DNA from 4 places in the Staphylococcus pseudintermedius genome. Region 1 is predicted to be linked to each of the others. Evidence: predicted binding sites of a transcription regulator. Region 1 holds the regulator's gene; each other region holds the start of a gene.
The links. The regulator Rex, encoded in region 1, represses fermentation and respiration genes when NADH is low (regulators of the CRP and FNR family bind a similar motif). The targets are predictions, from matches to a motif close to TTGTGAAATATTTCACAA.
Positions count from the first base shown of each region.

Region 2: arcA (arginine deiminase) is a predicted target of Rex. The motif match lies at 3,736-3,753, and genes of this name have one in related genera.
Region 3: P3U61_RS02230 (formate/nitrite transporter family protein) is a predicted target of Rex. The motif match lies at 6,048-6,065, and genes of this name have one in related genera.
Region 4: P3U61_RS04990 (L-lactate dehydrogenase) is a predicted target of Rex. The motif match lies at 3,020-3,037, and genes of this name have one in related genera.

Region 1 covers NZ_CP120150.1:848,267-856,288, reverse strand. Annotated here, with positions in the region: gene P3U61_RS03875 (LacI family DNA-binding transcriptional regulator) at 51-998, opposite strand; gene P3U61_RS03870 (YeeE/YedE family protein) at 1,230-2,315, shown strand; gene P3U61_RS03865 (sulfurtransferase TusA family protein) at 2,340-2,564, shown strand; gene P3U61_RS03860 (redox-sensing transcriptional repressor Rex) at 2,684-3,331, opposite strand; gene P3U61_RS03855 (ABC-F family ATP-binding cassette domain-containing protein) at 3,483-5,435, shown strand; gene P3U61_RS03850 (MutS-related protein) at 5,798-7,381, shown strand; partial or broken gene P3U61_RS03845 (IS110 family transposase) at 7,910-8,022, shown strand, end outside.
Region 2 covers NZ_CP120150.1:70,568-78,589, forward strand. Annotated here, with positions in the region: gene arcD (arginine-ornithine antiporter) at 1-1,278, opposite strand, end outside; gene argF (ornithine carbamoyltransferase) at 1,399-2,406, opposite strand; gene arcA (arginine deiminase) at 2,443-3,678, opposite strand; gene P3U61_RS00310 (arginine repressor) at 4,066-4,545, shown strand; gene P3U61_RS00315 (alpha/beta hydrolase) at 4,663-5,535, shown strand; gene P3U61_RS00320 (response regulator transcription factor) at 5,663-6,265, opposite strand; gene P3U61_RS00325 (sensor histidine kinase) at 6,262-7,362, opposite strand; gene P3U61_RS00330 (ABC transporter permease) at 7,359-8,022, opposite strand, start outside.
Region 3 covers NZ_CP120150.1:540,078-548,099, forward strand. Annotated here, with positions in the region: gene P3U61_RS02185 (SRPBCC family protein) at 1-327, shown strand, start outside; gene P3U61_RS02190 (hypothetical protein) at 443-970, opposite strand; gene P3U61_RS02195 (bile acid:sodium symporter family protein) at 1,160-2,080, shown strand; gene P3U61_RS02200 (hypothetical protein) at 2,259-2,537, shown strand; gene P3U61_RS02205 (VOC family protein) at 2,617-3,447, shown strand; gene P3U61_RS02210 (HAD family hydrolase) at 3,493-4,137, shown strand; gene P3U61_RS02215 (hypothetical protein) at 4,134-4,325, shown strand; gene P3U61_RS02220 (hypothetical protein) at 4,540-4,722, opposite strand; gene P3U61_RS02225 (hypothetical protein) at 4,729-5,064, opposite strand; gene P3U61_RS02230 (formate/nitrite transporter family protein) at 5,152-5,994, opposite strand; gene P3U61_RS02235 (amino acid permease) at 6,361-7,749, shown strand; gene P3U61_RS02240 (hypothetical protein) at 7,945-8,022, opposite strand, start outside.
Region 4 covers NZ_CP120150.1:1,043,808-1,051,829, reverse strand. Annotated here, with positions in the region: gene P3U61_RS05005 (tRNA modification radical SAM protein MnmL/YtqA) at 1-284, shown strand, start outside; gene P3U61_RS05000 (tRNA 5-(aminomethyl)-2-thiouridylate-methyltransferase MnmM) at 281-844, shown strand; gene P3U61_RS04995 (transcriptional regulator, SarA/Rot family) at 1,347-1,757, opposite strand; gene P3U61_RS04990 (L-lactate dehydrogenase) at 2,023-2,973, opposite strand; gene P3U61_RS04985 (alpha/beta hydrolase) at 3,134-3,958, opposite strand; gene P3U61_RS04980 (hypothetical protein) at 4,101-4,433, opposite strand; gene P3U61_RS04975 (proline dehydrogenase family protein) at 4,919-5,905, shown strand; gene ribH (6,7-dimethyl-8-ribityllumazine synthase) at 6,030-6,494, opposite strand; gene ribB (3,4-dihydroxy-2-butanone-4-phosphate synthase) at 6,512-7,693, opposite strand; gene P3U61_RS04960 (riboflavin synthase) at 7,707-8,022, opposite strand, start outside.

The sequences.
Region 1 (8,022 bases):
ACCTCCTTTTAACACATTGGTAACGGTTCCACCTCTTTTGAGATAAACCCTCATAATTTGGAATTCACGTCAAGTTGACAACTTTGAATAAGGTCCGGCTGTTCCATTTGAAGCTGTAATTGTTCAAATGCGATACGTCCTGCCGCTTCATATTGATAAGGTAGGGTAAAAATCGTTGGATGAACAATTTGTGTCATAGGATCTCCGCCAAAACCAGCAATCCACGGCGGTTCGGTCATATGGTCGTGCATCAACGCTTGATAGAGCGCCAAAGCAATCGTATCTGTCGCACCGACGTACGCCACAGATGGTTGTTGGGTAAGCTGACCTTTAATTGATTGCAGTGCGGTTTCATAATCAAACGATGTCATCAATGTCTCATATGTCACCTGATTTGCGGTTAACACTTCAATCAAACCTCGAAAACGTTGCTCACCGACCGCGACGTCATCTTCTTGAATACTCGCATAAATGACATGTTGCTTCCCTTGTGCCATAATTTCTCGTCCCATTAGTTGACCAGCTTGATAATCATTGTGGTAAACCGAACTTAACGATGCATGTGCTTGGCCAATGATGATGACTGGTTTATCAATTTCTTGAATGACAGCCATATGTGCATCTGTCACAGTAGTCGCCATAAATAAAATGCCATCCACTTTACTTCTTTTAAAAGATTTCAGCGCATCAAGTTCCTGTTCCACATGACGCTCAGTTAAATTTAACAACATTTGATAGCCAAATGCGTCACATTTCGCTTTAATCCCTTTAACGGTTTGTGACACGGCATGAGAATACATTCTCGGGAAAATAATACCAATCATCATACTTTTTTGTGCTCTTAAACTTTGAGCAAATTGGTTCGGTTCATAACCGTATGTATCAATGACGTGTTGAATTTTTCGCTTTGTTTTTAAACTAATCGATCCTTGATTTAAATACCTTGAAACTGTACTTTTAGAAACGCCCGCTAAATTGGCGATATCCTGTATATTCATTGTTCATCACCTCACAGTCTCAATAGCTATTTTATCATAAAACCCCTCACGATTACTGTATAAAATACGATGCAGTGTAAAAATAAAATTTAACATTCAAGTCTTAGTGAGCAATTTCATCATGTAGTGACAATGCGTATGTTCGAATATTATTTTACGGATTTTATTGCATTCTTTTTGTGCATCCCTTATAATACATACTTAAATAGTCGGATATGGAAAGGGGTTATTTTGATGTGGACAATAATTAGCGGTTTAACTGTTGGGGTTTTACTCGGTTTCGTGATGCAACGTACACGATTTTGCCTAACAGGAGGCTTTAGAGATATGTATGTGCAAAAAAACAATAAAATGTTCTATGCCTTACTGGTTGCTATTTCAATTCAAGCGGTCGGGTTATTTGTTTTAACGTCAATAGGTGTGTTGACTATACATAATGGTACCTACCCTATTATCGGCACCATCATTGGATCATTTATTTTTGGTGTAGGTATTGTATTAGCTGGTGGATGTGCAACGGGAACTTGGTATCGTGCTGGTGAAGGCCTTATAGGGAGTTGGATCGCATTAGTGATGTATGGATTGTTTGCTGCGATTTCAAAATTTGGCATTTTATTACCACTGAAAAATGTGATTAACAGCCCAACTGTCGCTAATGCAGATATTTCTACTTCAACTGGTATACCAAGTTGGGTTTGGATCACCGCTTTAGTAAGTATTACACTATTTTTAGTCATCAAAACTTTACGCAAGCCAAAACCTAAAGTAATGATTCCGAAATTAAAATCACGTTATACAGGTGTACGTTACTTTTTATTTGAAAAACGATTTCATCCATTTGTTGCAGCAATTGCAGTAGGACTCATTGCGTTAATTGCTTGGCCGATGAGTTATTCAACCGGGCGTGAAGGTGGTTTAGGTATTACAACACCTTCTGCACATATCATACAATTTTTAACTACAGGGGATTTATCTCTAATCGATTGGGGCGTCTTTCTTGTTTTAGGCATTTTCTTAGGTTCTTATGTTGCTGCGCGTGGTGCAAAAGAGTTCAAATGGCGTTTACCGGATATTAAAACCATTCGCAACAGTGCCATTGGCGGCGCCTTTATGGGTTTTGGTGCGGCAGTCGCTGGAGGTTGCTCTATCGGTAATGGCTTAGTTGCTACAGCAGCACTTTCATGGCAAGGATGGTTAGGTTTAGCTTCAATAATACTAGGGACATGGTTCATGAGTTATTTCTTATTTGTAAAACCATTAAATGCCGCGCGACGTCAAACGCAAATTGCGAGTACTTCAGCAAGCGCATCTCATTAAATCATTAAAGAAAGGTGATAAAAAATGAAACACACATTAGGCACTATCGGAATGGTATGCCCTTTCCCATTAATAGAAGCACAAAAGACAATGGAAGATTTAAATATTGGTGATGAGTTAAAAATAGATTTCGATTGCACACAAGCTACAGAAGCTATACCTCAATGGGCAGCAGAACAGAATTATCCCATTACTGAATTCGAGCAATTAGGTGATGCTTCTTGGACCATTACCGTGCAAAAAGCTTAATGATTGACACACAAAAAGCAACGCCTGCCTTATTCACAAGGACGTTGCTTTTTTGTTATCTAGTCATTATTAGCAAACTCTAAAAAGAGCAATTGTTTATAAGCTCAGTTCGTCAACATTTACCCTTCCGTCGCACCATAATTTTTCATAAAGAAGAGTAACGATTGGAGTTCAATCCCTAAGTCAATTTGATGTACTTGTACTGATTGTGGCGCGTGAACACGTTTAGGCGTAAAATTCAAGATACCTTTGATACCTGCTTCGACTAATTGATCAGTCACTGCCTGTGCTGCTGATTCAGGTGTCGTAATAATAACAACTTCTAATTCTCCTGAAGCAATAGTTTCTTTAATGTCATCCATCGACTTAATCGTAATATCCCCGACTGTAGTACCGATAATGTCTTCTCTAATGTCAAAAGCTTCTGTAATGGTCATATCATCATGTATTGAAAAGTTGTAAGAAATTAACGCCGTACCTAAGTGACCGACACCGACAATACCAATTTTGATAATATCTGAATCACTTAATTCTGATTTAAAAAATTCTAATAAACTATCAATATTATAACCGTAACCTTTTTTACCTAATTCACCAAAATAAGAAAAATCTCGACGTATTGTGGCTGAATCTATATTTAAGCCTTCACTAATGGCTTTTGAATTAACACGATCTTCGCCTTTCGCTTTTAAAGTATTCACAAATCTATAATACAAAGGGAGACGTTTTAAAGTCGCTCTAGGAATTTTGTTCATTGATTTTCCCATTTTGAAGTCCTCCGATATGATTTCTAATATATGTGATAGCTTTCACAGTGTGTGTTTAATTATAACTTAATTTATATGATAAGGAAACATTTAGTATTTGATACATATAGGGTTTGTTGTACAATAAATAAGAATGAAAGGAGTATGCCCTATGATTTTAATGCAGTTAAGTCAGATTACGAAATCGTTTGATGGCGAAGAAATTTTTGAAGGCGTTAATTTTGAAGTGAAAACAGGTGAGCGCATTGGTATCGTAGGTCGAAACGGTGCGGGAAAATCCACATTGATGAAAATTATCGCAGGTGTAGAATCATATGACTCAGGCCACATCTCAAAAATCAAAGGTCTAAAACTCGGCTATTTAACACAACAAATGACTTTAAATACTGAAAATACAGTTTTTGAAGAAATGGCAAAACCTTTTGAACAAGTGAAAGCGATTGGCAAACGTATGCAAGAAGAAACCGACTGGCTTGCTGCACATGCGGAAGCTTATGAAACGACGGAATATCAAACGCATATCGCAAAATATGAACAATTATCTAATGAATTTGAACAACTCGGAGGCTATCATTATGATAGTAAAATCAAAACTGTGTTAAATGGCCTTGATTTTAGTGAGGCTGATTACGACCGACCTATTAATGATTTTAGTGGAGGTCAAAAAACACGGCTCTCACTCGCGCAAATGTTATTGAGTGAGCCAGACTTGCTATTACTCGATGAACCGACAAACCATTTAGACATGGCAACAACAGAATGGTTAGAAGATTATTTGAAATATTTTAAAGGTGCTATCGTCATTATTTCACATGACCGCTTCTTCCTCGATAAAATTGTGACGCAAATCTATGACGTCTCTCTAGGCGAAGTGAAACATTATGTCGGCAATTATGCAAAATTTATTCAGTTACGTGATCAATACTTTCAAAAGCGACTCGCGGAGTATGAACGTCAACAAAGCGAAATCAAAAGACTAGAAACGTTTGTCGAAAAAAATATTACCCGTGCATCTACAAGCGGTATGGCGAAAAGTCGTCGTAAAATGTTAGAAAAAATGACGCGTATCGAAAAGCCCATGCTCGATGCGAGAAGTGCGAACATTCAATTCGATTTCGATCGCAATACAGGCAATGACGTTATGCATATCCAAGATTTAGAGATAGGTTATCGTACACCGATTACAGCACCGATTCGTTTTGAAATTAATAAAGGCGATCACATTGGCATTATCGGACCGAATGGTATTGGGAAATCGACATTAATTAAAACTTTAGCGAAACGACTTCCCCCTCTCTCCGGTCAAATTATTGAAGGTGCTAATTTAAAAATTGGTTATTACGACCAGAAACAAGCAGAGTTCCGTTCTAATAAAACCATTTTAGATTTTGTCTGGGACCAATACCCTCATATGCCTGAAAAAGATGTTCGTGCGGTGTTAGGACGCTTTTTATTTACACAAGATGAAGTGCTCAAAGTGATTAATGACCTTTCTGGTGGCGAAAAAGCAAGACTCCAACTGACATTATTAATGTTAGAGCGTAATAATGTACTCATTTTGGACGAACCGACAAACCATCTTGACATCGACTCAAAGGAAATGTTAGAACAAGCATTAAAAAACTTTGAAGGGACTTTAATTTTCGTATCACACGATCGTTATTTTATTAATGAACTTGCCAATCGTATTTTTGATTTAAATAAGACAGGCGGCCATCTGTATTTAGGTGATTACCAATATTACTTAGAAAAGCTAGAGCAACAAAACGCCCTTGCTGCATACGATGAACAACGTGAAGACAACAATACCAGTGACGACTCGGCCCGTTCACAAAATACGTATCAAGACCAAAAAGCGTTACGTCGTGAAAAACGTAAAATCGAACGCCAAATCGAAGCGGATGAACAAAAAATCACGGAATTAGAAGCACGTATCGCAGCAATTGATGTTGCAATGACCGATGATACAACAATGAATGATTATGAAAAAACACAAGCTTTAGCTAACGAACGAACAAGTATCGAACAATCTTTAGAACAAGTGATGACAAATTGGGAAGAATTACAACTCACATTAAGTCAATTTGAAGATGAGATGGATTGAGCGTGGTGGAATTTTCTACTCCGCTCATTTTTTATACTCGAAATACAGACAATTCATCCACATTAAGAATCGGATAATATCAACTATCCACAAAGTTATTCTAGTTATCCACAATTTAGGAGAGGTTTTCTTCTTACTTTATGCACACTTATCCCCACTTTATCCACGAAAATGCATCGAACTTACACACAAGTTATTCACAAAATGTGCATAAGTACGCACGTTCCCTCTTGACAGATTTCCTACTACATGAATTTGAAATCATGTCCCAATGATTCAAACGCTTTCACAATTTATTGATTTCCTCATCATATTGTGTAAAAATTTATATGATCTTAAAAATATTGAAAGGATTTATACATATGAGTTCGAATACTTTTTTCATTTTATTGCTTGTGGTGGCACTCGTTGGTATGACATTGATAACAGAAACTGTGCGTCGTATCCGCCATCAACGTATATTGACTTACCATTTGGAACATTTCACACGGTTTGATACAACCGAAAATCCTCACGCTGTTTATGATGCATATTTCAATTCTCGGCATACTGCTAGAAATACGATAATCGACGACAAAACATGGTCAGATTTATCAATGGATCTCCTATTTGACAAACTCAATGCGACATACACGTCCATAGGTGAAAATCATTTATATAGTGCATTACGATTACAAACGTCACTCGTTCATTATGAATTTTTAGAGCAGCTGCGTCCATACCCGAATCAGCATCGAGAAATCGTGAAAAGACTCGTTGACCTCGGAAAGTCGATTTATCCCAATTATGACAAAGACATATTAAAACAACAATGTCAGTGGGTTTATGCATTTTTACTTGCTATGCCGTTTGTAGGCCTTATGATTAGTTTTTTCAATTTAGGTATTGGTCTTTTATGGATTTGTTTTGCTTTCTTTCTCAATATTATTATTAGTTTTCGTTACAATTACTATGTAGAAAAAGATTTAAAGCAACTTTTCATTATGGGACGGGTCGTAAGAGAAACTGAAATACTTTCAAAAATGACAATAACACCTGAGTTCAATCATTCATTAAAACCATTAAGTTCGATTTCGCGGTTACGTTTTTTATTAATTAACGTCGAAACGATTCCAGGATATTTCGTAATGGTTTTTAAGTATATGTTTTTAGTCGATATTCATTTATACGCCACACTCGTTCGCCGTTTTATCAAACATTATGATACCGTTTTAGAATGTTACCGCTATATCGGAGAATTGGATAGTTTATTAGCAGTGTATCAATATCGTTGTCATTACGATACGTCTGAGCCTGTTGAAGCAGACCATGTCACATTTGAAGGTTTGACCCATCCACTGATTGATGAAGCGGTACCGAATGACTTCGATTTCAATCAAAATGTTTTGATAACAGGGTCTAATGCTTCTGGTAAGTCAACATTTATGAAAGCTGTCGCATTGAATCTCATCATGGCTCAAGCGATACGTACAGTGACCGCTGACAAGTTTCACTACACTCCTGGTATGGTAAAGACGACAATGGCAAATGCCGATGATGTCACAAGTGGCGACAGTTACTTTATGGCAGAATTGAAATCACTCAAACGATTGTTTCTTCAAGATGCAGCCGTTCAACATTATTATTTTATTGATGAAATTTTCAAAGGGACAAATACTACTGAACGTGTCGCCGCTTCACACGCCGTCCTTGATTATTTAAACCAACTGTCTCATTTAAAAATTATCGCAGCGACACATGATATTGAATTAACAGAAGTTTTAGCTCATCAATATGCTAATTATCACTTTAATGAGCATGTGACCGACGGAGAAATTGTGTTTGATTATCACATTAAAGAAGGCCCGGCAAATACGAGAAATGCGCTGGAATTAATTCGCATCATGCAGTTTCCAAATCGTATTTACACGGATGCTCAAGCATATGTGAAGCAACTTGAAACTTAAAAGTATACTAAAAATGATCAATATAACGCAAAAGGAGATAGGGCATTAAAATTTTTGATGTTATTGATGCGATATTCTCGTTAAAATTGCCCTCTCCCACGAATTATGCTTTTGATTGCCCTCATGGCTTCGCGTTTCCTAGGGGCTAGCCCTTCAACTCAATTCGACTTGATTAAACTGTTACACTTGTTGACGCGTTAATGGATTGGGGGGAGCGTTACAGAAATATCATGTGTCACAAAGATTTCGCCGTACTGCCCCCGCATGACTGACTCGACTTCTTAAAAGTGTAAACATTGAGAAGTCAGACAGCTACTGCGATAAACAGTAACCACTATTAAAGAGAAGCGGCAACTGTCAGCAGTATGCATTCCATCAGGCATCTCAGCCTTCTGGGTAATATTATATGAAATACAGCGAAACTAAGGGCAAGTTTATGAAATCTAGAAAACAATAGCATCAACTTTTTATCTAATTTATGCTCATTTTTCGTCGATGTTTTCATCAATAATGAATATAATTCCATCAAAAGCAAGACGTTTATTGTACTAAATCATTATGAACATTATTAGGGGAAGAAATCATTATCAAAGCCATATTGTGGATTATTATTATAAATTAAGAGAGCAGCCTCATGGGAA
Region 2 (8,022 bases), 780 kb from region 1:
CAACATGGTTAATAGTAAATAGTCTAATCCAGCTGCATAGACGAGCCAAATTGTATAAATCGATGCGATGATACCAATCAGCCATTGCTTTGTTGTCGCACGCTGTTTCGTTTGAACGGTATACTTCACTTGGTAAAACGCGCTCAATGTATATGGAATTAAAATGGCGCTGGATGCAAGTGAAAACGCAAATTGATACGCACTTTGTGTGAACAGCATACTGATTAAAAAGATTTGAACTAATATATTCGTAATTAATAATGAATGACTCGGTGCTTTATTTTGATTTTCTTTTGCAAACCATTTCGGGAATAGCCCATCTTTTGCGACGATGAACGGTAATTCACCGGCTAACAGTGTCCAACCTAACCATGCACCTAAAACCGAAATAATCAGCCCGATATTCACGAGTACAGCTCCCCAATGTCCGACGATATGTTCTAACACAGCGGCCATAGAAGGATTGGAAAGTGCTGAAATGTGATTTTGTTGGATGACACCTTGTGCTAAGACGGTCATTAAGAAATAGATGACTAATACAGAAACTAATCCGATGACGGTTGCTGAACCGACATCCTTTTTATTTTTAGCGCGTCCAGAAAAGACAACGGCACCTTCAATACCAGTAAAGACCCAAACCGTTACGAGCATAGTACTTTTAACTTGAGAGAGTGTATCTCCCCAACTAAATCCTTGTGATGGGTGACTTGTCATTCCTAACAGTCCTGTTTTAAACGTATCAAAATTAAAGGCAACAATCATACATACAATGACAAGTAAAATAGGGATTAACTTAGCAATCGTTACGATACTGTTGATGAGTGCAGCAGTTTCGACGCCTTTTAAAATGAGGTAATGCACACCCCACAATAATAAGGACGCGATAATAATAGAAGGAAGGGTGTTGCCGCCTTCAAAGGTTGGGAAAAAGTTGCCGACTGCAGACATGAGTAAAGTCGCATAGGCCACATTACCTAAAAACGCCGCAAACCAGTAGCCCCAAGCACTCGAAAAGCCGATAAAGTCACCAAAACCTGCTTGGGCATAGCTGTAAATCCCACCGTCTAAATCTTGTCGCTCATTCGTTAAGTTTTGAAAGACAAAGGCAAGTGAAATCATACCGACTGCAGTAATGAGCCAACCTAAAATAATCGCTAATCCGCCAGCGTGACTGCCCATATCTGAAATGATGTTGAATGCACCGCCACCAATCATTGAGCCAATGACTAAACCAATTAAGGAGGTTTTATTTAATTTATTTTCTTCTGTTCCGCCCATATGTCATGTCTCCTTTAGATAGAATCAAAAGTCCAGTTTTAATATTATTTTAAATGATTTTAATATTATTTCATTGTAATAAGTATGTCTGGACTTTTGAATTATATCAAATCTATTGAACTATCCTAATGTTGCGGCCATTACAGCTTTGATTGTATGCATGCGGTTTTCTGCTTGATCAAAGACTTTGGAATGAGGACTTCTAAAGATTTCATCAGTCACTTCCATTTCAGTCAGCCCGTGTTCTTCTTTAATTTTTTGACCATAGACCGTTTCCGTATCGTGGAATGCAGGTAAACAATGTAAGAAAATCGTATCGTCTTTACCTGTTTTATCGAATAATGCGCGATTCACTTGATAATCTTTTAATAATTGAATACGTGATTCAAATTCACTTTCTTCACCCATAGACACCCAAACGTCTGTATAAATGACATCTGCGCCTTTAACACCTTCATCAATATTGTCAGTAATTTTAATTGAACCGCCATCTTGTTTAGCGCGACGTTCAGCGATATCAATATAGTCTTGCGCAGGGAATAAAGATTTTGGTGTACAAATCGTCACGTCGACGCCTAACATCGGACCTGCCACAAGAAGTGAATTAGCGACATTGTTGCGGCCATCGCCAATATATGTGAGTTGAATCCCCTCTAAATGTCCAAAGTTTTCTTTAATGGTCATATAGTCGGCTAACATTTGAGTCGGATGCCAAGCGTCAGTGAGTCCGTTCCATACAGGGACACCAGAATATTTTGCTAATGCTTCTACAGTCGCTTGTGAAAAGCCACGGAACTCAATGCCATCAAACATACGGCCTAACACTTTAGCAGTATCTTCTACAGATTCTTTTTTACCTAATTGAATGTCGTTTTTACCTAAAAATTCAGGGTGTGCCCCTAAATCAATAGAAGCAACGGTAAAAGCGGCGCGTGTCCGTGTCGATGTTTTTTCGAATAATAAAGCAATATTTTTACCTTCTAAATAGCGGTGAGGGATTCCTTGTTGTTTGTAGGATTTTAATGTCATCGCAAAGTCTATTAAGTCTGAGAATTCTTTTTTCGTAAAGTCGTCTTCTTTTAATAAATGTCTGCCTTTTAAATTTAATGGTTTTTGAATGTCTGTCATTTTGAAAATCCTTTCTATAATAAGATGATAAAATATTTAAATGTCTTCTCTGTATAAAGGTTGACTCATACATCTTGGGCCACCACGACCGCGCACTAATTCACTACCAGTAATTTCGATTACTTTGACACCATGTTCTCTTAATAGTTGGTTGGAAACGTAATTGCGGTCATACGTCACAACAACACCAGGACGAATCGTCAATGTATTTGAACCATCATTCCATTGCTCGCGTGCACCGTCAATCGCATCGCCGTTACCTGTCGGGATGAATTGGATATTGTCGACATGTAACGCATCTTCAAGTGTTTGCTTTAATTGACTTGAATGTGAAATTCGAATATCTTGCTTTGTCTCATCTTTTTCAATCGTAAAGATGTTCATTTGATTTTCTTCTTTAAAAATAGCGGCATGCATCGTGAATTTGTCGTAATCAATCATCGTAAATACCGTATCTAAATGCATGAAACTACGACTGTTTGGAATTTCAATCGCCAACACTTTCGTAAATGTTGATTGGTCATCGAATAAAATTTGACGGGCTAACCGTTCAATCGCTTGTGCTGACGTCCGTTCTGAAATACCAATGGCCAACACTTCTTTTGAAAGAATTAACTCATCGCCGCCTTCAATGTTGAATGGACAATTTCGGTCTAACCAAACCGGAACATCTGCGTCTTTAAAGCGAGGGTGATGTGCGAGAATGTACGTCATGAAAATCGATTCTCTGCGACGTGCGCGCCAATACATGCGATTAATCGTCATGCCTCGGCCGATAGAAGCTTGAGGATCTCTTGTGAAATACAGATTCGGCATAGGGTCTAAATAAAATGGATATCTGTCGTCCATATATTCCACTAAGTGATTCATTTCGAGCTGAATTTCCTCTTTACGCACGCCGGCCATAATTTTATCGACGAGTTCTTGGTCACTTAAATTTTTAAACAGTGCTTTAATCTCTTTTTCGTGACCGAGCACCGTTTTTTGAGATTCTGCTAAAATATCATCAATAAATTGTTCGCGTACAGCCTTGTCAGCAATTGCCTCAGCGGCTAATTGTTCGAGATAGACGACTTCGACACCTTCATCTCTTAATACTTGTGCAAATTTGTCGTGTTCTTCTTGGGCCACTTTTAAATAAGGAATATCATCAAACAGTAATCCGCTTAGATGATCGGGCACAAGATTTTCTAATTCTTTGCCAGGTCGCTTCAGTAAAACCGTTTTTAATGTCCCGATTTCACTATTGACTTGAATAGGATTCTTTTCCATTGTTGCGCCTCCTTTGTTTTAATACACCCAAAGTATAAAGCGCTTTCTTTATATGTGTTGTGAATTTTTTCTCAATAATAATGTCTAATACTTCATATAAATCATGTATTCAATGCATAAAATTGATAGATTATACATGCTGAGTACTTGAATGGTCCATAAGAATGAATAATCATTGAATATGTCGTGAGGCGCGCAATGAAAGATGGTGCTTCATTCAATATGATGTATGGATATCCATTTGATGGGGAGGTGCGTCTGATGAATATGAAAAGGGCGTTTTGAGAGGTGCCAAAAAGTTCACATCTGAGAATATCATATTTTGTTATGATAATGATGTGTATGGTTGTCTGACTGACTTATCATCAGATTAAGGAGTTTAAAAGTATGAAGAAGAGTAAGAGATTAGACTTAGTATCGATGGTTGTAAAGGAATACGATATTCATACGAAAGCAGAAATTGTAGATTATATTGAACAGCATTTTGGCATCCGATACAGTCTTGCTACGATTAGCCGAGATTTAAATGAGTTGAAGATTTATAAAATGCCATCAGAAAACCAACAACGATGTTACAGACAATATAACGACAATGCACCAAAAGAAGCGAAAGCAAGACTCATTGATTTGTATCAAGAGGAGATAATTTCCCTCAGTATTAAAGATACGTACTTAATTATTAAAACGACACCCGGTTTTGCACAAACGGTGAATTTTTATATCGATCAAATGAATTTAAAAGAAGTGATCGGGACGATAGGCGGTAATGATACGATCTTAGTGATTACGCATTCGAATGAACTTTCCAAATTTGTACATTACAAACTGTTCGATCAAACGTATGAAACGCCACATGTGAAACACTAGTCCTAATATATAGGAAAATTGCACAAAATTGACTTTTCATGGATTTTGCAATAGAATCAGGTAAATTTAGTCAACATCGATGAGAGTGCATCGAGGGCGTATAAAGAGGTGACATCCATGAAAAAGTTTTGGAAATGGAGTATTGGTATAGTGATACTATTGATTGTCGTGTGGGTGACGTATATAGCCATCTACCGCAATACATCTATCGCCAATAATCCAAAACATGCCAAGTACATTGATAGCGCAACACCGACGTTATTTTTGCATGGTTACGGCGGGACGGTGAACTCTGAAAAGTTTTTAGTGAAGGAAGCGGAAAATCAAGGTGTCACGCAAGACGTCATTACCGCGCACGTCAACGAAGCGGGTGAAGTGAAATTAAAAGGACATTTGGATAGTGACGCGATTAATCCTATTGTACAAGTCGTATTGAAAGAGAATAAAGAAGTAGACCCAGATGTGAATGCAGAATGGTTTAAAAATGTGTTAGTTGCTTTACAAACAAAATATCACATTAAAAACTTTAATTTTGTCGGACATTCAATGGCAAATATGACTTTTGCGCAGTATATGGCGACGTATGGTAAAGATACCGCATTGCCACAGTTGCAACGTCAAGTGAATATCGCTGGGACGTTTAACGGCGTGCTGCATATGAATGAAGAAGTGAATGAAATTACGCTTGATGCGGAGGGCAAACCTAGTCGTATGAACCCACCTTATCAAGATTTACGTGTATTAAAAGATGTGTATAAAGGGAAGAATATTGATGTCCTCAACATATACGGAGACTTAAAAGACGGTACGCACTCTGACGGCAGTGTATCGAATACGTCTTCTCGTTCATTGAAGTATCTACTTGGGGGCAGTGCGAAAACGTATCGTGAATCTGAATATGTCGGTCCAAGTGCGCAACATAGTGAATTGCATGATAATGAAAAAGTTGCGCGTGAACTGATTCAATTTTTGTGGGGTAAATCACTGTGAAATGCATTTGAAAATGATGACAACTGAATGAACATGAAACGACCACCGCACGTATAGGAAGATGTGCGTGGTCGTTTTTTAGGATAGGTGAAGGCATAGTAGGTATGTGCCAAAGTATAGTCTCGTGCTATATCCATCCTTTGTCATGCGCTTTTTTCCATGCATCGAAGCGGTTGTCTGCCTGGAGTTTGTCGATGATGGTCGATGTATAATTGCGTATAGTGCCATCTGATAAATATAAGGTTTGCGCAATTTCTTTACTCGTCAGCCCTTTGCCAATTTCTTTCAATACCAATTGTTCTTTATCAGTGAGAGGATTGCGCTCTGTCACAAGCGAGGTCATTAACGCGTCACTGTATTCTTTTTGACCTGCTATAACATGATGTATCGTCTGAACGAGCTCATCGACGGAACGTTCCTTTAATACATATGCATCGACATCGTGTGCCACCGCTGTTTCGAAGTAGCCTGGACGTTTAAATGTAGTGACAATAATAACCTTCACGTCGATGGCTTGTGCACGAATGTGTTGTAATACTTCAAGGCCGGTTAATCCAGGCATTTCGACATCTAATATAATCACATCAACAGGTGTTGTTTGGACGGTTTCTAGTGCAGCTTGTCCATTGCCCACATCAGCCACAACATGAATAGTGTCATGAAGTTGCATCAGTTGGACCATCGCTTGACGTAACATCGTTTGATCTTCAGCTAACACGACGCGAATCATAGTGCCACACTCCTCGGTATTAGAATTTGTATGTGTAGTCCTTCATTATTTTCTATATGTAATTGCCCTTTTAATACTTCGACACGGGCTTGTATGCTTTGGAGATGAATAGGGGACTTGTCTCGAATGCCGCAACCATTATCTTGGATGTCGAGCTGCAATCCGTCAGTCGTTTCGGATAAAGCCACATGGACTGTTGTCGCGTCGGCATGTTTAATAATGTTGTTCATCGCTTCGCGGAGTACCATCGCGAGTAATCCTTGTTTTGCTGGATTCAATGCATATGCGAATTGTACGCCTTCAAAATGAAATTCCAAATTTGCATCTTTTAACAACGTCTCTACAGATGCCACTTCTTCCGCAAAAGACGGGATTTTTAAATCATTAATAATGGCACGTATTTGATTGAGTGTTTCCTTTGAAATGTCGTTTAGGCTTTGTATCTCAGTTTTTGCACGGTCTGGCTTCGTATCAATCAACTTCAGTGCTAGCTCGGATTTTAAGCTTAATGCCGCAAAAACGTGTCCGAGTGTATCATGTAAATCTTGCCCGATGCGGTTACGTTCTTGTTCAGCAATTAAAAAGTTCAACTGCTTATTTTTAGCCTCGATTTCGTGTTGATAATGTGCTTGCTCAATTTTTTTAAAGTTTGCAAACATCATTAAATTAATCACAGTGAAAAAGATTAATAAGGCGATGGTATAATAATAATCTGGATAATAAATAAGCGACACAATGATACAAAGCACCATCGTAGTAATGAACGTCACATATTCTTTGGACCATACATTTGCTTTAAAAACGTAAGGAATCGCAAAAGCACTATAAAACAAAAACAGTGCATTCATCGGGTTAAGCGCGTATACGAAATAAATAACACCTGCATATTGAAGGACGAGTAACGTATACATCAGACCGTAAGACAGTAATGGATGGCACACTACAAGGGTCGTATAGACAATGACAAAGAGGCAAGTCACAACGACTAAAACATCGTGACGCCCCAAAATGTATGGATTCCATAAGTTAAGTATCGGAAAGAGTAAATAAAGTAAACTGGATAAATTCAAATAATGTAAATCTAACTTTTTAATCATATCGTTTCACTTCTTTGTCGAATATAGAGTGCAAGTGTTAAGAAAATTATACAATATACCAATAATACGATTAAAGATGTCAGTGGAAAAGATTGATGCAAACTAACCGTGTAAGACAACTGTTTAAGGTGATAGGTCGGTGTGACTAGTGCGACATGTTGCATTAAGGTCGGAAATTGTGACACTGGAAACCACAGACCACCGAGAACGGCTAGAGCTAAATACAAAATGTTGCCGACCCCACTCGCCTTTTGGACATCATTCATCTGTGCAAGTAATGCCCCCATACTCAACATGAGACTCGCCCCGAACCAAATTAAAACTCCTGAACTCACCCATTGCGTCCACGCCATTTGTACGCCTTTAAACTGTGCAGCTATTGTAAAAATAATAACAATCGACAGTGCAAATTGACACATTATTTTACCAATTTTTATACCGATGTAGTGTGCGGGTGTAAGTGGTGTGCGCATGAGTCGCTTGTACCATCCGCGTGTGCGTTCGTCAATAATGTCAAAAGGGAAAGAAAACAAGCAAAAACTCATTAAACTAAATGTCGTCATATTGTACATATATTCTTGATTAAACTTTGCCATGATAGGTTGAGGTAGGTCAAGAATGGATGTAAATAATAAATAGAATGTGACTGGCAATAGAACG
Region 3 (8,022 bases), 310 kb from region 1:
ATTGTCGATTTACGTAAAGGGAAACGTATTGAAGTCATCGGCACGTATAAAACGTTAAAAGAAGGCGAGCAAATTGTGAAAACGATTCAGATGCCGGAATTGAGTGAACATGTTGATGAGATTGAAGTCTATTTTGAAGAACGATCACCGGGGATGACTGAGATGACGTTTCATTATAGAGGTATGTTGCCTAAAGAACGCCGATTGACCAACCTTGAATATAAGCAACAAAAGAAAGCTTATCACGACCATACAGCACATGGTTTTGAATTGATGTTTGATGTGTTGCAACGTGAATTAGAAGCAGAATTTGAATTGAATGAATAAGAATAGATGAAGAATAAACGGTACAGGCAAGTGCGCTGTGCCGTTTTTTTAATGCATTGAATCAAGCAGTGGATGACATCGACGTCATGCTACTGAAAGAGAGATGATGCATAGCCTATGAAATACGCATTTTATGGAAACAGCGTGCAGCTGTGTTCGCATGATAAATATCAATATTGCGCGTTGCTAAAGTGCCAACTAACGCACTCATCACTTCTGCAGTTGTCGTCACCTTCAAAATGTCTTTTGCAAAACTGTAAATGATACGTTCACTTTGGAAACCATTTAAAATATCAATCACTTTATCTTTAATAAACGGGTCGTCTAGACCGTCAATCATCATTTCAAAGCGATGTTCCTCGTGGGGGCGTTGGTGTAATGGTTTTATAGCATCAAGTAATTGGAAAGGCACAATTTGGTAAATGCGATAATGATGGAAGCTCATAAAACTAATCAAATAGGGCAAAGCTTGTTTCGGTAAATGAATTTTGAGTAGGTAATTTTGCTGATGTTTCAACCATTCTATTTGAATTGTGGCATGGAGGTTCATCCCATTTAATAACTTTAATAGTTTTCGTCTGGCAAAGCGACTTGTCATTTGATCTATATTTAAAATAAATGTCTCTATTTTATCGATTATCATTCTAATTCCCCATTTTAAATATTGTTGCATTCATTGTATCACGAGTCATTTGTATTTTCAGTAAGACTATAGATGTAAAGTGACCATGATATTTATGTATTTAAACTAAATATTTTTGTAAAAAGCATTGTACACCGCATTTATTTGTGATAATATTCTGCTTATTAATTGCATTGGGGAGTGAATGCCATGTTACAACGATTAGGTCGATTTGCATCTAAAACATTTTTATTATGGATGTTATTGGCGAGTATTACCGGGTTTTTAATTCCGGATATTTTTAAAGGATTCGGAACGTTTGTACCGTATTTATTAGGTATTGTTATGTTAGGGATGGGTTTAACTGTTACAGTTGATGACTTTAAATTAATATTGAAGGAACCGAAAGCTGTCTTAATTGGGATCGTTTTACAATATACGATTATGCCGCTTTCTGCATATGCGGTTGTGAAGTTATTTCAATTACCAGCTGATATTGCGATTGGTGTACTGTTAGTAGGATGTTGTCCAGGAGGTACGTCGAGCAATGTTATTAGTTATTTGGCAAAAGGGAATGTGCCATTATCTGTAACGATTACAACAATTTCAACCATACTTGCGTCGTTCATGACACCATTTTTAATGTTTGTATTAGCACAAGAATGGATGGACGTTTCGTTTATCGCGATGTTTATTTCAGTCGTTAAAGTCGTCCTCGTACCTTTAGTGTTAGGTATTTTAATTCAAAGATTTCTTAAACCTGTGGCACATGTGGGGGAAGACATCTTGCCAATTATTTCAGTTATTGCGATTTCAGTGATTTTAGGTGCGGTTGTAGCGGGCAGTGGTGAGCTCATTATTCAAACAGGATTGCTCATCTTTTTAGTCGTAGTGATACATAATGCGATCGGTTATTTGTTAGGTTTTTGGTTTTCGCATTTGTTTAAATTAAATTATACAGACCAAAAAACAGTTTCGATTGAAGTCGGCATGCAAAACTCTGGCTTAGCTGCATCATTAGCGACAGTCCATTTTAATCCTTTAGCTGCAGTACCAGGTGCAATATTTAGTGTGGTTCATTTAGTGACAGGACCGATATTAGCGAAATACTGGGCAGCAAAATCAAAATAATTTTTTAGAAAGAATAGGCGTATCATGTCGTTAAAGGCGATAGGATAGGGGCTATTCTTTTTCTTTTCATGATTCGCTATTGTAGGATTGCTAGCGGTTTTACTTTTTTATTAGGTTGTGCGAAAATAATGTTTAAATATATAAAATAATGAAGCCTTAAAAAGGGTGTGATGTAAAAATGATGATGAAAGTGCTACAAAATTACTTTATCACGGTCTCCATATTGTTTATGATGCTCGTGCTGTCAGTCGGCTTTTTGATGAATTTTCAGAATGGCTTGACGTTATTACTTTCATTGACTGCGATATTGACTATGATCAACTTTACCATTGAAACTTGGCTCTTACGCACAACATTATCAGAACGAAAAGTACGCTTTATTCAAACGCTTGTTTTTCCATTATCTATCATCATTATTGGTGTTGTCTGTTTCATACTCCTGCCAACTGTATCCTAATCATATCTATTGCAATCTCTAGATATAAAAAATATACTTTATTTAAATCATACTTGAATAACACTTGGAGGGGTGTATCGTGAACATTACTGGACATCATCATATCTCAATGTACACTAAAGATTTGGATCAAAACAAAGCATTTTATACGGAAACATTAGGCTTACACTTAACGAAAGAAACGGTCAACCAAGATGATCATGGCATGGTACACATTTTTTACGGTGACCAACAAAATTCACCAGGCACATTACTGACATTTTTTGAAATTCCAAATGCGGGTGCAATGCGTAAAGGAACAAACATGATTGCGAGAATTGGGCTACTCGTACCAAATGAAGCAGCACTCGATTTCTTTGAAGCACGCTTACAAGAAAAAGCGACGAACATTTCAAGAGGCACTTACATGGAACAACCGGCACTGTATTTTGACGATCCAGATACATTGTCATATGTCATGATGGTGAATGGCGATGCAGTAATTCCAAATGGATGGCAAAATCCAGTCGATAATGACATTCCTGCAGAGTATCAAATTTTAGGACTAGGACCGATTGAAATCCACGTTGCAGATGCACAGAAAACGTTAGACTATTTACGCGACACACTAGATTTTAAAGATAAAGCGCAATTTGGTGAGCAGTCAGTCGTTGCGATTGATGATCAAGGGTATTATTCAGACCTCGTAATCATCGAAAAAGACGGTCCTAATGTTCGACCAGGGCGCGGTTATGTTCACCATCACGCACTTGCAACAGAAAATGATGACACATTAAATCAACTCGTTTCACTACATGATCATTTAGCGGGCAAACATTCAGGTGTTATTGATCGTATTTGGTTTAAATCACTGTACTATCGTCAAAATAAAATTATGTATGAATTTGCAACGTTAGCACCTGGATTTTAACAATGAATGAAGAAACCGGAACCAAGAATTTAGGAGGAAGCAAGCATGTATCGCGCAGTCATTTTTGATTTTGATGGTACGATTATCGATACCGAACAACATTTATATGAAACAGTGAATCGTTATTTGAATGAGGCAGGTCATGCCAATATGAGCGCAGACTTTTATCGTTCGAATATTGGCGGACGAGCGCTAGGGATTCACCAACATTTACTTACTCATTTAGGAGAAATGTTAACAGATCAAGTCTATCAAGAACATTATGAGACAGCTGGACAACTGCCTTTAAGACCTGGTGTGTTAGAACTGATGCAACAACTGCATCAACGTCACATTCCGATGGGGATTGCTTCAAGTAGTACAAGACATCACATTGAGTCATTAGTTCAGAAGTTAGGTATCGAAAAGTATATTTCAGTGATTAAAGGTCGAGAAGATGTTGAAACAGTAAAACCTGCCCCTGATTTATATTTAGCTGCGGTACAAGCACTGAATTATAGTCCGACGCATTGTTTAGCAATTGAGGATTCAGTGAATGGTGCGACAGGTGCGATTTGTGCAGGACTTGATGTTATCGTGAACTCAAATCAATTCACGGCTCAGAGCGATTTTTCAGAATTGGACTTGCTTGCTAAAGATGTCGATTTGAGCCAAGTCGTCGCACAATATTTTGATGGAGTACAACGATGAGTTTAGAAATGATTTTATTTTTCATTGTGGCACCTTTGATTATTTTAGTCGGCAATTTAGTATTAGCGCCACGTTTTCAAAAGCATATTCCGATGCGCGTTCATCTGTTATCCGCTGCAACAGGACTCATCGTATACGCAGTGCTTGCTTCAATCATTTATTATTTTTTCTTACAAGGTAAAATTTAACGTTAAACGTAGGTGTCATACTCATTTGAGTGGGTGGTATCTGCGTTTTTCTTTTGGACTATGGCATGTGGCATTTGTTGCAAAAGAGATGGTGATAATGTGGAGCAGCGTAGTAACTAGGGATGTTTTTATCTCTCTGGAGTAACAAAGAGAAAGTTCATGACACCACAAGTTAAGTTCAACAATGATTCTGTTGTGATGTCATGAGGGTGGTTTAGGTTAATAGTAAGATGGCAGCAATAATTAACACTAATAGCATGGCGTCTACACCGACCATTAATTTATAACGTGTGTTTTCAGTGCCTTCTTTTGAAGTTTTATATAACATATAGGCGTTAGGAAGAAAACTAATTAAAAGAATTACGATGACAATGATACCAATCGTTTGTGTTGACATATTTCATCACTCCTTGAAAAAACGTTGTCGTATTGCACCGACGATTAAGCCAACTGCAACCCCGAGTGCAAGGCCTACTATAGCATGCTCTAACCATTGCCCCACTAGTATACCTAAGATGATGCCAATAAGTAGGGGAGGTCCATAAATGCGTCTTCGTGTGTCGTGGCTTAAAATCGTGAAGACAACGAAGTATAATACCGCAAAGACAATGGCAACGAGTACTGAACGTAACAATAACTCGGTTGTCGTATATGTGGATTGTGTTTGATTTAGGAAGAAAAAGAGTAGACCTAAAATAATTGAGATGAGGACACCTCTAATGATACGTGTGCGATCCATAATATGCTCCTTAGTCTTTGAATTGTCCTTATTATAACATAGACCGCAATCAATGATGACGTGTACTCATCTATCACAAACGATGCATTAGTTCTTTTTGTTTTCCTTTTTGATCGCTTTGAATTGACCGTGATCATTCAGATAAGCATAAAATAGCCCGATGATTAGTCCACCGCCGATATAGTTTCCAAGCAAAGCCCCGATAATGTTTTTAGCCATATGTAGCATATTGAAAGCGTCTGTTTGATAAATGGCACTGGCAATAAACAAACAAGCATTATAAACAACGTGTTCATAGCCCATAAACGCGAAAATCGTTACACCGAACATCATGACAAACATTTTGGCCAACACATCATCAATTTGCATGGCAATGACTAATGCAATGTTAATAAAGAAGTTCGCGAAAATAGCACGGACTAAAATGTTTTGAAAACTATAATCATGAATTTTGACTTGTACGGTATGGTCAAGCATTTGTAGCATATCCGGTGTCATGACATTGGAAAACCGGAGTAAACTAAACAAAATGAATGCACCAATCATATTCCCAACAAAACATAATGTGAATATTTTAATTACACGTGTTGGACGAATCAAATGATAATACAAACCCACCGTAAAATACATGAAATTACTCGTTAGAAGTTCAGAGTTTGTGAACAGAATTAACACGAGGGCAAAACTAAAAGTAAATGCACCCGCCATATTCACGAGACCGGGCGCTACGTCAGGCGCAAATGTTGTTTTAACTGTTAATACAAAAACGGTTATGATGCTAATAATAAATCCTGCCATCATTGCTCTTAATAAATAACGCCTTAGATAAAAGCTCTGAAGTACATCTTTCTTTTGAATCGTCTCAATAATATTTGAAACCCACTGGCGACCATAAAAAATTGTATCCCATTTGATATTAGTATCTTTCATAAATTAGATTCCTTTCTTAAATAATAAACCTAGTATAAGCAATTCGAAAGTAAATGTGAATATATTCACAATGGTTTAATGTGACAATATTTCGACGGTCGATGGTGCAAACGTTAACATATTTAACTGCGATTTTTAGTAGGATAAGATTACTGTGTATAGGATGGTCGATATATCAATGGTTAAAGGTGTAACGGATATACAGGTAGCAGGGCTGTTTGGAGATGAAAATAGGAATGTAAATGAATGGGTTAACATTTTTAATTTTTTCTTCAAATTCTGATAGTTTATAGTATAATAGCGACATGCACGGTTCAACATCAATTTTATATGAGTAGGGGTTACAAAAGGAGATGGAACGTTGTCATGGAAGATAATCAATTACACAGAGGATTAAGTTCTCGACAGATTCAAATGATCGCACTCGGTGGTACTATCGGTGTCGGATTATTCATGGGGGCATCAAGTACAATTGCGTGGACAGGTCCCTCTGTTATTTTTGCATATTTAGTTGCGGGTTTATTTTTATTTTTAATCATGCGTGCAATGGGAGAGATGGTCTATCTTGATCCATCAACTGGTTCGTTTGCAAACTTTGCTACAGATTATATCCACCCTGTTGCAGGTTACGTGACTGCATGGGCCAACATCTTTCAATGGATTGTTGTAGGGATGTCGGAAGTCATTGCAGTCGGCGCATATATGAAGTTTTGGTTTCCAGAATTACCAACATGGATTCCAGGACTGATTGTCATTGTTCTGTTAACAGCTGCCAATGCGGTGTCTGTAAAAGCGTTTGGTGAATTTGAATTTTGGTTTGCGATGATTAAAATCGTGACAATTATTTTGATGATTATTGCTGGTTTCGGTTTGATCTTCTTCGGTATAGGGAACGGAGGCAATCCAATCGGTCTTAGCAATCTTACAGCACATGGCGGTTTTATGCCGAATGGTTGGCTAGGTTTTTTCTTTGCTTTATCTATTGTTATCGGTTCATATCAAGGGGTTGAGTTGATCGGTATTACAGCAGGTGAAACAAAGGATCCTCAAAAAAATATTAAAAAAGCAGTCAACGGCGTCATTTGGCGTATTTTAATCTTTTATATCGGTGCCATCTTTGTTATTGTAACGATTTATCCTTGGAATGAATTGCACGACATTGGTAGCCCATTTGTTGCAACATTCGCAAAAATCGGAATTACGATAGCGGCAGGTTTAATTAACTTCGTTGTGATTACGGCAGCGATGTCAGGCTGTAACTCGGGTATTTTCAGCTCAAGTCGTATGATTTTTACTTTAGCACAACATCGTCAATTACCAGCGATATTTACAAAAGTCATGAGAAACGGTGTACCATTTTATACAGTTTTAGCTGTATCTATTGGTATTTTAATCGGTGTCATTTTAAATGTTGTATTACCACAGTTTATCGATGGTTCTGAAAATATTTTCGTTTATGTTTATAGTGCATCTATTTTACCTGGAATGATTCCATGGTTTATGATTTTATTTAGCCATATTCAATTTAGAAAGAAATTTCCAGAAAAATTAGAAAATCATCCTTTCAAAATGCCACTTGCACCAGTGACAAATTATCTGTCAATCGCATTTTTATTAATGGTGTTAGTTGCAATGTTAATTAATAACGAAACACGTGTATCTGTGATTATCGGTTTCTTATTCTTAGGTTTTATGGCCGTATTTTTCTTCTTACGCGGTTATCATAAACGCGATAAAGAAGACTTTAAATTATAAAAATAACAAGCATCGTATTGTATTTTGGGAAAGAGATACATAGCGATATTATAATGATCGGGCTTATATTCGCATAGTTGAGATGAATCCGTGCTTCAATATGCGTGTCGATTTTTAATTGTAAAGCGTGTTTAAAGTGGGATGGCACATGTCATTCCGCTTTTTAAATTTGCTGAAAATCGCACAAACTGTGTTTTAAAATGTGCCCGTACACATTTGAAAATAAGCGCGTGTTCGTGTAATTTGTTGGATATAACTTTGATTCAATTTACG
Region 4 (8,022 bases), 200 kb from region 1:
ATTTGTTACATCTATTAAAAGGTACACCTATGATGAAACAATATGATAAAGGTTTACTTGAATTTATGACGAAAGAACAGTACATTCAACTCGTCTGTGATCAACTCGAACAATTGCCACCAGAAATGATCGTCCACCGTATTACAGGTGATGGTCCTATTGATTTAATGGTCGGTCCCATGTGGAGTGTCAATAAATGGGAAGTATTAAACGAGATTGACGCAGAACTTGAACGTCGTGGAACTGTTCAAGGCGCATCTTATAGTTCTCAGGTGCACATATGATAGTCGAACGTATTTTACCTTTTGCCAAATCATTAATTCGAAGCCATACTACATCAGAAAGTGTCGTCATTGATGCAACATGTGGTAACGGTCATGATACAAAATTTTTAGCAGACCTCGTCCCTCATGGTCATGTTTATGGCTGTGACATCCAACAAGAAGCCATTGAAAATACAAAACAACGTGTTCACGATTACAACAATGTTTCTCTTTTTCATACAGGGCACGAATGGATTACACAATATATTAGAGACGAACATCTCACTCAAGTACATGCTGCCATTTTTAATTTAGGTTATTTACCGAAAGGCGACAAATCTATCGTCACACAATCAACGACTACACTTGCTGCTGTTCAGACGATTTTTGATATATTACAACCAGAAGGCATCATCGTTTTAGTCGTTTATCCTGGTCATGAAGAAGGCAAGGAAGAAAGCATGACTTTGATGAAGCATTTGGCAGCGTTTGATCAACAACGTGCTCATGTTTTGAAGTATGAGTTTATTAATCAACAAAATCGACCACCATATGTGATTGCGATTGAAAAAAGAGCGTAGTGTCAAATGAGGTTAAAGCGTTGTAAAAGATGTGTAGATTTTTAAGTTTGTTTCAGTTTTGTAGATTTTAAATTGGAAAACGATACCCCAATCCTTTTGATTTAGCACTCAATATTTAGCTATCTGGTCATGCGTTTCAAAAGGTGGGCGTATCGTTTTCATTCTTATATCCTACTTCAAGTAAATTTAAAAATTCATTGCTATATTACTTCTTTCAAAATACTAAGAGAGATGTGAATGCGGTGAATTAAAGCTTTTGTATTGATTTCAAATTTACGTTCATCGCTCACTACGAGAAAAACCAACGACAATCCTCATTAGGGAAGCGTTGGTTTTATAATAGGTAGTATGAATAATTTATTTTCATTTGCACTCTCTTTTTAATTCAATGTCGTCTTTGGTGATGCCAAGAATTGCGGGCTTTTGTAGCTCTTCAATTCTTTTTAGCTTTTTCAGAATGGGTGGATTAAATCTTGATATCAAATGAGAGTCGCATTGGTCTTTAAATATCACAGCCGTTGACAATGTCATTTAATAATGTTCTCAAATGTGCATCTCTTTTTTCGATTTCCATACATGTAAAATTAATTAAGTCTTGCTTGTCCGCTTCTTTATCCTCATTAAAATGAATAATAACGGTTCTTTCATCGTTTGTCGGACGCTCTTTAACAATCCATTTCATTTCTACCAAATTGTTGTACGTTCTTGTACGCTTATAAGTCTTAACTTTCACGTAGTCATCCATTTCTTTTAACGTCATAGAACCTTGATTCCAAAGTGTCAGTAAAATCAAAAACTCTTCTTTCGATAAACGATATTTTCCCTCAATTTCTTCAAAAATGGCTTCAACTTCTTTTTGCAGTTGGTCCAGGCGCATGATATCGCTCACTTTATAATTATTTTTTTCAGTCATAATAAACCCCCATTCTTTTCTACCTATCGTTTATTTGTACCCACAAAATAGAAATCTAATCATATTTAATATTTTAGTAATAATTTGTCATTTTAAAATCGCATTCTTAAGTTTTTACCCTATTTGATTGTATATGACTGACTTTGAAATAAAAGAAAGAATGCATATTTTAAAAAAGGTGAGCATTTTTAACAGCAAAAAACGGCCCTACACTCTACAAAAAGAGATAGGACCATTTAAAACTCTATTTATTTATTATTTTTCATTAGAAAAGGTGAGAAATAGAATCTTGCATATCTTTTAAAATTTTAACAGATTTAGCAAATTTTTCTTTTTCATCGTCATTTAATGGTGTTTCAATGACACGTGAAGCACCATCACCATTGATCACTGTCGGCACGCCAGTGTACACACCTTCATGACCGTATTCACCTTCTAAGTAACTAGACACTGTTAATACGATGTTTTGATTTTTTAAGATGGCTTTTGAAATATGCATTAATCCCATTGCCACACCGTAGTATGTTGCACCTTTTGCTTTAATGATGTCATAAGCTGCATCACGAGTATTCACATAAATATCTTCAATTAAATGTGATTTTTCAGGGTCGTTTTTCAATTGTTCATAAATTGAAACACCTGCAATTGTTGCGCCAGACCATACTGGCACTTCAGAATCACCGTGTTCACCAATGATATAACCATGAATACTTGCAGGTGCTACATCGAAGGCTTCACTAATTAAATGTCTGAAACGTGCTGTATCTAAAATTGTTCCTGAACCGATAACTTTGTGTTTTGGTAAGCCTGAGTATTTTAAAGTAACGTAAGTTAAAATATCTACTGGATTGGCTGCGATTAAGAAAATACCATCGAAACCGCTATCCATAATTGAAGTCACAATATCTTTATAAATTTTTGCATTTTTTTCTACTAAGTCTAAACGTGTTTCGCCAACTTTTTGAGGCGCGCCTGCACAAATCACAACTAAATCTGCATCACCACAGTCAGAGTATTCACCTGCTACGACTTTAACTGGGGAATCTGCATACGGTGCACCATGGTTTAAATCTAATACATCTCCAAGCACTTTATCTTTATTGATATCAATAATAACCAGTTCATCTGCTACACCTTGACTCATCATTGTAAAGGCATAGCTTGCACCCACTGCACCATTACCTACTAATACTACTTTATTACCTTTTGTCTTCATGAAAAACACTCTCCTAACTATGCCAAATTTGTTCACTATTTATTACTTGTGATTCTTTTCACATATATAACTTAACACGTTTTCCATATTCTTTCAATGATAAAATTTTAGGACAAACGAAAATTAATCATTTATCCTATACTTTTTGTATATTTTTAACTTATTTAAGACTATTTTCATCTTCAACTAAATAGCCTGCCGCATACACCCGATTGTTTAAAAAGCTTAAAATATAACGCATGACAGCTTCACGTTCGGGTTCATTATGAATCTCATGTGCAAGAAGTGGCCACGCTTTAAAATAAACTTCATCTAAATTCAATGAGTGCAATAATTGGTGCGTCACTTCAGTATCAGAAATCTGATCAGCCGTTCCATACATGACACACATCGGTTTTGCCGTTAATTTATGAAGATGGTCGGCTGTGTCTTTCATGGTACGTACAACTTCTTTATACCAATGATAACTCACTTTTTTTAACATCATCGGGTCATTTCGTGTTTCTTCTTGGACTTCTGGATTGTGTGTCAGTACCTCAGCTTCAATGCCTATATCAAACTTTGTGCCTTTTGAAATGTCGCCAATGTTGGATGCTAAAATATTTTTACGAGTTTTATAATGTTTTTGAAATGCGAGTAGTGGCGAAAGTAAGATTAAACCTTCGATATCCAATTGCACTTTTTCTAATAAATTTAAACAAATCAAACCACCTAATCCGACACCAATCATAAAAATAGGCAAATGATATTCTTCAGCAATTTCTACCCATTCCAACACACGCTCTTGGTAGACTTCAAAGCTTTGGATTTGCCCTTTGTTCATACGTGAAGTTTGGCCTTGTCCTGGCAAATCACCCATAATAACATGGTAGCCATTGCGTTTTAAATGTGTAATAACATAAGCATAACGTCCTGTATGTTCTAACATGTTATGTACAATGACGATGACCCCTTTAGCCTCACCTTCAGTTTCCCATTTCCACATACTACATTATCCTTCCTTTAATTCTATGTATTATAACATCTATTATAGCGTGACTTCCCTACTCATCGCGACTAAAAACATAAAAATACACGTGAATCCTTCATGACCGAGTGCCACAACCTTTTCACGTGTTGCATTTATTTTATACAAGTTTAAATATTTTACGCATCCAATCGACACGTAATAATAGTACGGTTAGTAAAATTTCATAAAATGTAGGGAAAAATTTTGCCACTAAGAGTAACATCAATTGTCCAAAGAAAGTGCCCTCACCTTGGCTTACATTGAATTGTGCTAAAATGCCGACGTCGATCACATTCAAACCTACAATGACTACGATAACTGGCCAAATTTTCTTTGTTAAAAAACCTAATATTAAACCGATAACGACCAATATAATCAGTTCAAATATAAAATACTGCACAAATGTATCTAACTGCGTCCCAAAAATGTAGAATGCCATATCTCTAAACATTACCTATCTCCCTCAAATCGTTTTCACTTTATTTTATCACGATTCACTTGTCTGCTATTTAAAGATATCGTAAAGATTCAGATCAATCATTTACACAATGTTAATATTCATGACAGTCCTTTATGATGTTTAGAGGAACTTCACAATGATTTCATCATAGCTTGACATAAACGTGCTATATTGAAAATAAACAAAGTCAGATTAAAGGAGTTCATAATGAAGCTCGTTTATAAATGTTTGTTTTGCATCGTCCTATTTTTATGTACACCACTCATCACAGCGATCGCTCAAGAGCCAATTACGATAGAAGCACACCATTAATCCATATATAATGAATACTCTTTTTATAACCTTTTTTACATTTAATTATGCCGTCACCACTCAACTTTGTAAAATTCGCACCTTTTTACATGAAAACGTTTTCTTCCCTTATCTCTTCATGATACACTGATATTACATCAGAAACATAATGGGAGGAATTCAGCATGGCCTTAGTCAAACACTTTTTTATCGCATTGTCTAATAATGCATTTTTAAATTCAGCAGCGAAAATCATTGGGCCTTCATTAGGGGCAAACAGAGTAGTCGCGGGGAATACAATTGATGATGTGATTAAAACAATTAAACGACTGAATGAGAAAAATATTTCAGCTACAGTAGATAATCTCGGTGAATTTGTGAATAACGAACGAGATGCTATTGAAGCGAAAAATAATATATTAAAAGTGATGGAAGCGATTCATAAACATCAATTAGACGCACACATGTCTGTCAAACTGAGTCAACTCGGTAGTGAATTTGACCGTGCACTTGCATATCGTAACATTCATCAAATCGTTTCTAAAGCGCAAGAATACGATCATATGCATATCAACATTGACACGGAAAAATATGATAGCTTATTCGATATTACACAAACATTAGACCGTTTAAAGCCTGAGTTTAACAATGTGGGTACCGTCATTCAAGCTTATCTATTCAAAGCAGACGTATTGATTGATAAATATCCAGACTTACGCTTACGACTCGTTAAAGGGGCTTACAAAGAATCACCATACATTGCATATCAAGCAAAAGAAGAAATCGATGAAAATTATATTCGCTTAATTGAAAAACGTTTATTGACTGCGAAAAACTTTACGTCGATTGCAACACATGATCATCGCATCATTAATCATGTGAAAGAATTTATTAAAAAACATGATATCGATAAATCAAAATTTGAGTTCCAAATGCTTTATGGCTTTAGATCCGAACTCGCTGAAGAAATTGCAAATGAAGGTTACAACTTTACGATTTATGTCCCATTTGGTGATGATTGGTTCGGTTATTTCATGCGGCGTTTAGCAGAAAGACCTCAAAATATCACACTAGCGCTTAAAGAGTTTGTGAAACCAAAAGCGTTAATTTCTGTTGCAGGTGCCACGTTAGGCACACTTGCGTTATTTAAAATTTTGAAGCGTAAACCTTAAAGGGTATCAGCACATAAATAGAAAGCAGGGACTGGGATATTATGTCCCAGTCCTTGTCTTTTTATCTTGGGTGTAACGACAAAGATGCTACTCACCTATTTTAAATACACGTATTTGATGTCGATTAAGCGTTCATTTGTCGAAGTAAGTTCGCCATTTCAATAGCACCGACTGCAGATTCTGCACCTTTATTGCCTGCTTTTGTACCTGCGCGCTCAATCGCTTGTTCAATATTTTCAGTCGTCAATACACCAAAAATAACTGGTACGCCCGTATCATCACTCGCTTTCGCAATCCCTTTAGCCGCTTCATTACAGACATAATCATAATGCGATGTTGCACCACGAATGACACATCCTAATGTTACGACAGCATCATATTTGCCTGTTTGTGCCATTTTTTTAGCGACGATTGGAAGTTCAAAGGCGCCTGGTACGTAAGCGACATCTATACTATCTTCTGCCACTTGATGTCTTCTCAATGCATCTTGAGCCCCATCTAATAAACGTCCTGTAATTAAATCATTAAAACGACTCACCACAACTCCAATTTTTAAACCTTTACCATTTAATTGACCTTCGAATTTCATCATACTTCCTCCTCTATTTATATTAAATGACCCATTTGTAATTTTTTCACTTGCATATAATCATGGTTGTGCACATTCGTTTCAGTGATGACTGGGATACGTTTACCAATTTGAATACCATAGCGCTGTAATCCTAATAATTTTTCAGGGTTATTGCTCAATAGATTAACCGTTGTAATATTAAAATACTTTAAAATTTGCGCTGCAATGTCATAATCACGTAAATCCGGCTCAAATCCAAGTGCTTCATTCGCTGAAACGGTATCATAGCCTTGTTCAATTAATTCGTAAGCTTTTAGTTTATTCATTAAACCAATGCCACGCCCTTCTTGAGGCAAATAGAGCAACATGCCACCGTGTTGTTGGATATACGCCATTGACGCCTCTAACTGTTGACCACAGTCACATCTTTCACTATGAAATATATCACCTGTCGCACAAGCGGAATGGACGCGGACATTCATCGTGGGTTGAATGTCACCTTTGACGAGCGCTAAATGTTCTTCTCCGTCAATATTTGAAGTAAAACCATACATGTCAAATTCACCAAATTGGGTTGGTAATTTAATTTTCGCTTCCACTGAAATCAATGTACGTTGTGATTTAATATATGCAACAATATCTTCAATCGAAATCATTTTCAAGTTGTGTTGCGCTTTAAACCGCTCTAATTGTTCTCCTTTGGCCATCGTCCCGTCATCATTCATAATTTCACATATCACACCGGCTGGACGTGCCCCTGTTAACTTCGCCAAATCGATTGTCGCTTCAGTGTGCCCCCGACGTTCGAGGACCCCATGCTTTTTAGCGATTAACGGAAAGATATGACCAGGTTGATGAAATGTTTCAGCAGTCATTTTTTCATCTATCAGTGCTCTCGCTGTTACTGTTCTTTCAAAAGCACTAATTCCTGTTGTTGATTGCACATGGTCAATACTTTGTGTAAATGCCGTACCGTGGGGATCGCGATTGTGTTCGACCATATTATCAAGTCCCGCTTGTTGGGCAATCTCTGCTGTAATTGGTGTACAAATGAGGCCTCTCCCGTGGGTCGCCATAAAATTAATTGTGTTTTCATCCATCCACTCTGTAATTGCAACAAGATCACCTTCATTTTCGCGATCTTCATCATCAACGACAATAATCGTGCCGCCTTGTTTCAATGCTTCTAACGCTTCTTCAATTTTGTCTAATTGCATGTAACGCCCCTCCTTAAAAACCTGCATTCAATAATTCTTCTACTGACAGCTGTGATTTTTCCTTTGTGATGGCTTGGACATATTTAAAGAGCATATCTGTTTCTAAATGCACCGGATCACCTTGTTTTTTCTCAGCAAGAATGGTTGCTTTACGTGTTTCTGGAATTAAATGAATATCAAAACAATCTCTAAATTTTTTAAAAACCGTTAGACTGATACCATCAACAGCAATCGACCCTTGTGGAATCATTTGATCGATTAGACACGGTTCAGCTTTAATTGTATAAATCCATTCATTTTGGGATGTTTGAATGTGTTGAATCACGCCT